Regions from separate parts of the Pseudactinotalea sp. Z1739 genome, predicted to be linked through region 2. Evidence: predicted binding sites of a transcription regulator. Region 2 holds the regulator's gene; the other holds the start of a gene.
The links. The regulator LexA, encoded in region 2, represses DNA repair genes until DNA is damaged. The targets are predictions, from matches to a motif close to TCGAACANNTGTTCGA.
Positions count from the first base shown of each region.

Region 1 (4,418 bases), on a different contig from region 2:
GTGCTGATCCTGTCGAGTTTCCGGGTGCCGCGGCAGTACCAGCAGAAGGTGCTGTTGATCGGCATCGTCATCGCGCTGGTGCTGCGCACGATCTTCATCTTCGTCGGCGCCGCCGCGGTCAACGAGTTCGCCTGGATCTTCTACATCTTCGGCGCATTCCTGATCTGGGTGGCGATCGGTCAGTTGCGCCAGGATTCGGAACAGGAGGGGGAGTACCAGGAGAACGCCATGCTGCGTCTGGTGCGCCGGCTGTTCCGGACCACCGACGACTACGCCGACGACAAACTCTTCGTCCGGCAGGACGGCCTCCTGTACGTCACCCCGATGTTGATCGTGATGATCGCGATCGGGTCTGCCGACGTCCTGTTCGCGGTGGACTCCATCCCCGCGATCTTCACCGTCACCCAGGAGACCTACCTGGTCCTCACCGCGAACGCGTTCGCACTGCTGGGCCTGCGCCAGCTCTACTTCCTGATCGACGGGCTCCTCGACAAGCTCGTCTACCTGCATTACGGACTCGCCGCGATCCTGACGCTGATCGGGGTGAAGGCCATCATCCACGCTCTGCACGAGAACGACCTGCCCTTCCTCAACAGCGGTGAGCCGATCGAGGTGGTGCCGGAGATCCCGACGAATGTCTCCCTGCTGGCGGTCCTGAGCATCCTGATCGTCACCACGGTGGCCTCGTTGACCATCGGACGCCGGCGGAAGGGTAAGCCCAAGCCGGTGAAACCACCGCGGGCACTGGGGAACTGAGGATTGCTCAGTCGTCCTCGAACGGCCCGAAAACCGGCTTCCAGGCACGCAAGGTACGGTGCGTGATCAACTTGGCCCGCTGGAACGGGTCGTCGTCGAGTAGCCGGGACACCTCGGCGTCGGACTCGCCGCGCAGGACCAGCAGGGCACCCGGGGCCGCATTGTCCAGCCATGGTCCGGAGGCCAGGAGCGCGCCCTCGTCGTGCAGCCTCCCGAGGAACTCCCGGTGCGAGGGCCGCAGTTCGTTCAGGTCCTCGGTGCGCTGGACGTCATAGATGTACTCGACGGCGAAGATCGTCATGCGCCGACCTTAGTACGCGAGGCTCACCACCGGCGTTCGCGCCAGTGGTCCAGTTGGGGACGTTCGGCGCCCAGGGTGGTGTTGTCGCCGTGCCCGGGGTGGACCACGGCATCGTCGCCGTAGACGTCGAAGATCCTGGTCTGTACATCGGTGAGCAGTGAGTCGAAGTCCTCCTCGCTCGTGGTTCGGCCCACCCCCCCGGGGAACAGGCTGTCGCCGGTGAAGAGGTGCACCACCCCGCTGCTGGTGTCGGTCCAGGCCAGCGCAACCGACCCGGGGGTGTGTCCGCGCAGTCCGATCACGTCCAGATGCTGCGTGCCCAGCCGCACGTGGTCCCCGTGCCGGAGGTGACGGTGCACGGGCACCGGCAGCGCAGCGGCGTCGTCGGCTCCCGCCAGGGCGGGCGCACCGGTGTGCTCGACCAGGGCCGGGAGGGCCCGGTGGTGGTCCCAGTGCTGGTGCGTGGTCACGATCGCGGCGACCTCGCCGGCGGGGCCGGGCTCGGCGAGCAGCGCACACAGTCGGTCGGCATCATCGGCGGCGTCGATGAGAAGGTGCGCTCCGGAGGAAGTCTCGGTGAGCAGGTAGGCGTTGTTGTCCTGCTCCGATACCGAGGCCTTGCGGATCTGCACGACGCCCAGGTCCCACGTGATGCTGGGACCCCCGGGCTCGGCGTGGCCGGGGACGAAGTCTGCGGAGGTGTTCATCGACCCATTGTGCCGGTGCGGCCGGTGCACCGCAGATGACCGGCGGACGCGGTGTGGCCGAACGCAAGCCGTCGAACAGTTGTACGATGTCGGTGCCAGCGTTTACCATTGGCGACGTGAGTGACCACCTCCTGATCCGCGGCGCGCGGGAACACAACCTGCGCAACATCAACCTCGACCTTCCCCGGAACCAGTTGATCGTCTTCACCGGGCTGTCGGGTTCGGGGAAGTCGTCGCTGGCCTTCGACACGATCTTCGCCGAGGGGCAGCGCCGGTACGTGGAATCCCTGTCCGCCTACGCCCGCCAGTTCCTGGGGCAGATGGACAAGCCGGATGTCGACTTCATCGAGGGGTTGTCACCCGCAGTCTCGATCGACCAGAAATCCACCAACCGCAACCCGCGCTCCACGGTGGGCACGATCACCGAGGTGTATGACTACCTGCGGTTGCTGTACGCCCGGGCCGGTACCCAGCACTGCCCGGTGTGTGACGAGAGGATCATCGCCCAGACCCCGCAGCAGATCGTGGATCAGTTGCGGCAGATGCCCGAGGGGACCCGGTTCCAGGTGCTCGCGCCGGTGGTCCGTGGCCGCAAGGGGGAGTACGCCGACCTGTTCCGTGACCTGGGCGCACAAGGATTCGCCCGGGCTCGGGTCGATGGTGAGACCGTTCCGCTGGCAGAACCGCCCCCGCTGGAGAAGAACCTCAAGCACACCATCGAGGTGGTGGTGGACCGGCTGGTGGTCCGGGAGAACATCCGCCAGCGACTGACCGATTCGGTGGAGACCGCGTTGCGGCTCGCGGAGGGACTCCTCCTGGTGGACCTGGTCGACGCCGACCCGGAGGACCCGGAGCGGGTGCGCCGGTTCTCCGAGCGCCGGGCCTGCCCGAACGACCACCCACTGACACTCGATGAGATCGAGCCGCGCACCTTCTCCTTCAACGCACCCTACGGCGCCTGCCCCGAGTGCACCGGGATCGGGACGCGACTGGAGGTGGACCCGGATCTGGTCATCCCCGATGAGGACCTGACGTTGGCCGAGGGCGCCGTGGCGCCGTGGACCACCGGGTCGGCGGCCTACTTCGAGCGGGTGCTGGGCGCCCTGGGCGAGGAACTCGAGTTCTCCATGGACGTGCCGTGGCGGGCCCTGCCGAAGCGCGCCAGGGAAGCGATCCTGCACGGCAAGGACCACAAGGTGCACGTGCGCTACCGCAACCGGTGGGGCCGGGAGCGGTCCTACTCCACCGGCTTCGAAGGGGTGATCTCCTTCATCGAACGGCGCCACTCCGAGACCGATTCGGACTGGTCCCGCGAACGCTACGAGGGCTACATGCGGGAGGTACCGTGCCCGGCCTGCCATGGGGCGCGGTTGAAACCCGAGGTGCTCGCGGTGCGCGTCGGCGGCAAGTCCATCGCCGAGGTGTGCGGTCTGCCGATCGACCAGGCCAAGGAGTTCCTGGACGCGCTCGAACTGAGCCCCCGCGAGGCGGCGATCGCCGGCCAGGTGCTCAAGGAGATCCACGCCCGGATGGGCTTCTTGCTCGACGTCGGGCTCGACTACCTGTCGATGTCCCGGGCCGCGGGGACCCTCTCCGGTGGGGAGGCCCAGCGGATCCGGCTGGCCACCCAGATCGGCTCGGGCCTGGTCGGGGTGCTGTACGTGCTGGACGAGCCGAGCATCGGGCTGCACCAACGTGACAACAGGCGTCTGATCGACACCCTCAGCCGGCTGCGTGACCTGGGCAACACCCTGATCGTGGTCGAGCACGATGAGGACACCATCCGGACCGCCGACTGGGTCGTGGACATCGGGCCGGGAGCGGGGGAACTGGGCGGACGGATCGTGCACTCGGGTAGTTACGCCGACCTGCTCACCCAGGAGGACTCGGTGACCGCGGCGTATCTGGCCGGGCGACGGGAGATCCCGATCCCGGCCGAACGGCGCGAACCGGACCGGGAGCGCCAGATCGTGGTGCACGGGGCGCGGGAGAACAACCTCAAGTCGGTCACCGTGCCCTTCCCGCTGGGCTGTTTCATCGCCGTCACCGGGGTCTCCGGCTCCGGTAAGTCCACGTTGGTGGACTCCATCCTGTACAAGGTGCTGGCGAACGAACTCAACGGGGCACGCACCGTTCCGGGCCGGCACAAGCGCGTCACCGGCCTGGAGACCCTGGACAAGGTGGTGCACGTGGACCAGAGCCCGATCGGGCGGACCCCGCGCTCCAACCCGGCCACCTACACCGGGGTGTGGGACCACGTGCGCAAGCTCTTCGCCGAGACCCAGGAGGCCAAGGTGCGCGGGTACACACCGGGCCGGTTCTCCTTCAACGTCAAGGGTGGTCGGTGTGAGGCGTGCTCGGGTGACGGCACGCTGAAGATCGAGATGAACTTCCTACCCGATGTCTACGTGCCATGCGAGGTGTGCCACGGGGCGCGGTACAACCGCGAGACCCTGGAGGTGCACTACAAGGGCCGCACGGTGGCCGAGGTGCTGGACATGCCGATCACCGAGGCCGCGGACTTCTTCGCTGCCGTGCCTGCCGTGGCCCGGCACCTGAAGACCCTTGTCGATGTGGGCCTGGGGTACGTGCGGTTGGGTCAGCCCGCACCCACGCTGTCCGGCGGTGAGGCTCAGCGCGTCAAACTCGCCTCG
Region 1 is NZ_JBMPQA010000001.1:54,490-58,907, forward strand. It holds gene ACO0LV_RS00230 (TerC family protein) at 1-756, shown strand, start outside; gene ACO0LV_RS00235 (YciI family protein) at 764-1,057, opposite strand; gene ACO0LV_RS00240 (MBL fold metallo-hydrolase) at 1,081-1,764, opposite strand; gene uvrA (excinuclease ABC subunit UvrA) at 1,881-4,418, shown strand, end outside.
Region 1: a site for LexA is predicted at 1,836-1,851, ahead of uvrA (excinuclease ABC subunit UvrA). Genes of this name have one in related genera too.

Region 2 (4,418 bases):
TCCCGGGTGGCTCATCCTCAACCTTGCCGGGTCCGGCGCGAACACGCCAGCGGATAAACCCCGGCCATGCACCCTCAGGCGTACTGCTCCGAGGCAGGATTGCGGTCCAACTTCAGCGCGGTGATCGCGGCCTCGAAGTCCTCGAGGGAGGTGAAGTTCTGGTAGACGCTGGCAAAGCGCAGGTACGCCACCTCGTCCAGCGCCCGCAGCGGCCCCAAGGTCGCCAATCCGACCTCGTGGGAGTCGATCTCGGCCACGCCGGTGGCGCGGATGGACTCCTCCACCTGCTGGGCCAGCAGCGCCAGGTCATCGGCGGAGACCGGGCGACCCTGACACGCCTTGCTCACACCGGCCACGACCTTCTCCCGGCTGAACGGCTCCATCGCCCCCGATCGCTTGATCACCGTGAGGCTGGTGCTCTCCACCGTGGTGAAGCGGCGCGAGCACTCGGGACAGTGCCGGCGGCGGCGGATACTGCCGCCGTCGTCGGCGGTGCGGGAGTCCACCACCCGCGAGTCGGGGTTACGGCAGTACGGACAATGCATCGGCGCGTCCCTTCCCGGCTTGGTGACGGCGTGCTCGGTGCACACACAATGCCACATCTGGCTTCCGGTGTGGGACGTCGCCCTCCAGCGGGTTCCTCAGCCCTGCGGGACGCTCAACTCCTGACCGGCGTGCACGGTGGAGCGCTCCAGCCCGTTCATGCCGCGGATGGTCTCCACCACCTGGCGCACGTCCTGCCCCGGATCGGCGATCTCACTCGCGATCACCCACAGGCTCTCGCCCGGCTGGACCACCACGGTGGAGACCTCTGCCGGCGTCTGCGCCTCCGGCGCCAGCAGGGTGCCGAGCCCGCCGCCCACGGCGATCGCCAGCGCGAAGCCAAGCGCGACCAGCACCCGCCGTCCGCGGGTGGTCAGCCGCAGGGGGGCGTGTTCGCGCGCCCTGGCCGGGCGCACCGGCGCCGCCGGACGAACCGGTACCGCCGGGCGAACCGGTGCCGTCACCAGGGGCGTCACGGGACGGGTCCGGCCGCCCGAGCCCTCGGTCTGCTGGGGTACGAGGGCCCGCGGCACGTCGCTCTGCGGCGCAGCCTTCGGGGCCTCCGGGGCCGGAGCCGCTCCGGGCGCCGAGAAGACTGCGGGAACCACGCTGAGGTGACAGGTCGAGTTACGTGCAGGGCCGGCGTGCCCGCAGGGGCGCGTCCGCGACCGCCGCAGGGCGGCCCGCCGGGTCGAGGGGCTGGGGTGGATCGCCAGTGCACTCATCGGATTACTCCTCGGGCCACGTCCGGGACCGGCAACCGACCGACCCTCGAACTGATGTTCTGCGAACACATGTATGGACAGTAACACAGCCGTTCGATAGAGTCGACACGCCAGTCGAACAGATGTTTCCTGTTCGGCGCCGTAACGCCTAGGCTTGGGAACGTCATGGGGAACACCCCACCACCGACCCCTGACATCGCGGTGACGGGACCATGGCAGAGCCGCTCGCAACCGCACCGAACCGCAGGAGGACACGATGGCCGAGGGACCCAAGGACACCAGCCGGCAGCACCCGGACCAGACCGGCCACTCCCCCGGTCTGACCGTCCGGCAACAGCGGATCATGGACTCGATCCGCACCAACATCGAGACCAAGGGGTACCCGCCGACGATGCGCGAGATCGGCACCGCCGTGGGCCTGGCCAGCCCGTCATCGGTGAAGTACCAGCTCCAGGTCCTGGAGGAGAAGGGGTACCTGCGCCGGGACCCGATCTCCACCCGCGCGATCGAGATCCTGGATCCCCACGGCACTGCGCCGGCGCAAGAGAGCCCGGCACCGGCTTCGGCCCGCGGCCCGAAACAGTTCTTCAGCACCGACTCCGATGAGCAGGTGGACGCCTCGCCCAGTTACGTCCCGGTGGTCGGGCGGATCGCGGCGGGCGGCCCTGTGCTGGCCGAGCAGTCGGTGGAGGACGTCTTCCCGCTGCCGCGCCAATTGGTCGGCGACGGCGACCTGTTCCTGCTCAGGGTCACCGGCGACTCGATGATCGACGCCGCGATCTGCGACGGCGACTTCGTCGTGGTGCGTCAGCAGCCGGTGGCCGAGAACGGTGAGATCGTCGCGGCGATGATCGACGGTGAGGCCACGGTCAAGACGCTCAAGCACACCGAGGGCGAGGTCTGGCTGATGCCGGCCAACTCCGCCTACTCCCCGATCGAGGGATCCGACGCCCAGATCCTGGGCCGGGTGGTCAGCGTCCTGCGCTCGGTGTGACCCGCCCGTCCGGTCCGATCCGCAGGCACACCTCGTCGTCGTAGGTGCGTCGCTCGATCCGGAGCACCCGGTACTGCGAGTCCAGGACCGGGAAGGCGTGGATCGGTTGCAGCGTCAACCGCGCTCCGGTCCCGGTGCGCTCGAGGTTGATGTCCAGGTAGCCGTAGTGCTTGCCACCCTCACGCAGCACCGGGTTGCCGTCGCCGGCCACCTCCCAGCGCTCCGGAGCGTCCTGGTCGGCCGTCCAGGCCCGGTGCGGGTTGTACCGCAGGAGTTCCCCATCACCCCCTCGCAGTTCGCCACCCAGGCTGTCCCCGGCCACACCGACGTCGTAGTAGAGCACCCCGGGTGAGCCTTCGTCGCCGTCGGGCACCACCGAGCGCTCGAACAGTTCACTGTGCCCGCAGAGCACCGCGGCCACGCCGAATTCACTGAACATCCGATGGAACCTGCGCATCGGGGTTCCGCCCTGGCCGGTAGAGAACTCGTGATCCATCGGTAGGCCGTGCGCACCGCTGGAGTAGGGCACGTGGTGGAACTGGACCAGGATGATCCGGCCCTGCGCCCGGGCGTCGGCCAGATTCTCTTCGGCCCAGCGCCACTGCGGCCTGCCGGGGGCGATGTCGTTCAGGTCCGTGCCACCGGCGGCGGTGTACTCCGTTGCGGTGAAGTGGTCCTGGGTATCGGTGCCCGGGCCCCGGTAGGCCCGCCCGGTGAGGGGCCGGGCGTAACGGGACCGATGGTCGTCGGGCTCCCCGTTCGAGGAGTCCAGCGTCAGGATCGTGAGTGGTCCGTGGTCGAGGCGGTAGTAGCCCCGGCCCCGCGCCCCGTCCGGGCCCGGGAAGTGGGCGTGGTACTTGGCCCGGGCCCGCACCACCGGGGAACGGTCCGACGGCGTGCCGTACAGGCCGTTGCGGGCGCCGAAGTTCTCCCAGTTTCCCAGCGCAGGCAGGAGCGGTGCCCGCGAGAGCAGGCCCGAGGGGGCGTTGATCGTGAAGAACTCATCCCAGGCGGGCTGGTATCCCCCGCCGCCGACCAGGTCACCGGGATGCAAGATGAGGTCCGCCTCCTCCTGGGCGATCATGCTCACCACCGCCCGGTAGCCCTCCGCCTTGGTGAGCGGGTAGCGCAGGACGGGCCGGCCGGCAGTGTGCTCCGCCACGCCGAAGGCCTCCCGCCACAAACCGTGCGGGTCGGGACGGGACTCCCCGCCGGGGCCGGCCGGCCAGGAGCGATGCGTCACCCGCCCAGCCGGAGCGGTCTCGGAGTCCGACAGCGCCACCAGATGGATCTGCTGCCAGGACCCGTCGGTGGGAGCGGTGCGGAAGGCGGCACGGTACTGCTCGCCATCCTGGGTGACCGCGTAGGTGTACCGCGTGTGTGGCCGCAAGCCGGTCAGGACGACGACGTGGCGGACGTTCCCGTCCGGGTACAGCCAGGAGCCGGGCGCCAGACCCTCGATGAGTTCGGTGCGCTCAGCCTCGGTAGGGCTCAGCACGTCGAGGGCCTCGGGTCGGGACGTGACCGGCCCGGGCGCGCCCGGGCCGGTCACAACGACTTCTCCGGGTTCATCGGTGTGGGAGAACCAGATGATCGTCATGCCGGTGCTGCTCGGTGCGTGCAGGTAGGGCCGGACGCGGAAACCGGACGTCATGCCGGTGCGTCCCCACCACCGGACAGCCTGCGCAGCGCGGCCCGGACCAGGTCACCGTCGGTGGTGGGCCACAGCGGCGGGAGCGACTTGGCCAGGAAACTGCCGTAGCGCGCCGTTCGCAGCCGGGGGTCGAGCACGGCCACCACGCCACGATCGGCCACCCCACGCACCAGCCGGCCCGCGCCCTGAGCCAGCAGCAGAGCCGCGTGGCTGGCAGCCACCGTCATGAAGCCGTTGCCACCTCCGGCAGCCACCACCTCCTGGCGCGCCTGGCGGATCGGGTCATCGGGGCGCGGGAACGGGATCCGGTCGATGACCACCAACTGGCATGCCTCCCCCGGCACGTCCACGCCCTGCCACAGCGACAGTGTGCCGAACAGGGAGGTGGCGGGTTCGGCGGAGAACCGGCGCACCAGGGCCGGGATCGAGTCCTCGCCCTGTAACAGGATCTCGGTGTCCAGCCGCTCCCGCAGCGCCTCGGCCGCAGCCTGCGCACCGCGTC
Region 2 is NZ_JBMPQA010000007.1:145,119-149,536, forward strand. It holds gene nrdR (transcriptional regulator NrdR) at 75-545, opposite strand; gene ACO0LV_RS11035 (LysM peptidoglycan-binding domain-containing protein) at 642-1,151, opposite strand; gene lexA (transcriptional repressor LexA) at 1,525-2,262, shown strand; gene ACO0LV_RS11045 (metallophosphoesterase family protein) at 2,240-3,916, opposite strand; gene ACO0LV_RS11050 (ATP-dependent DNA helicase) at 3,913-4,418, opposite strand, start outside.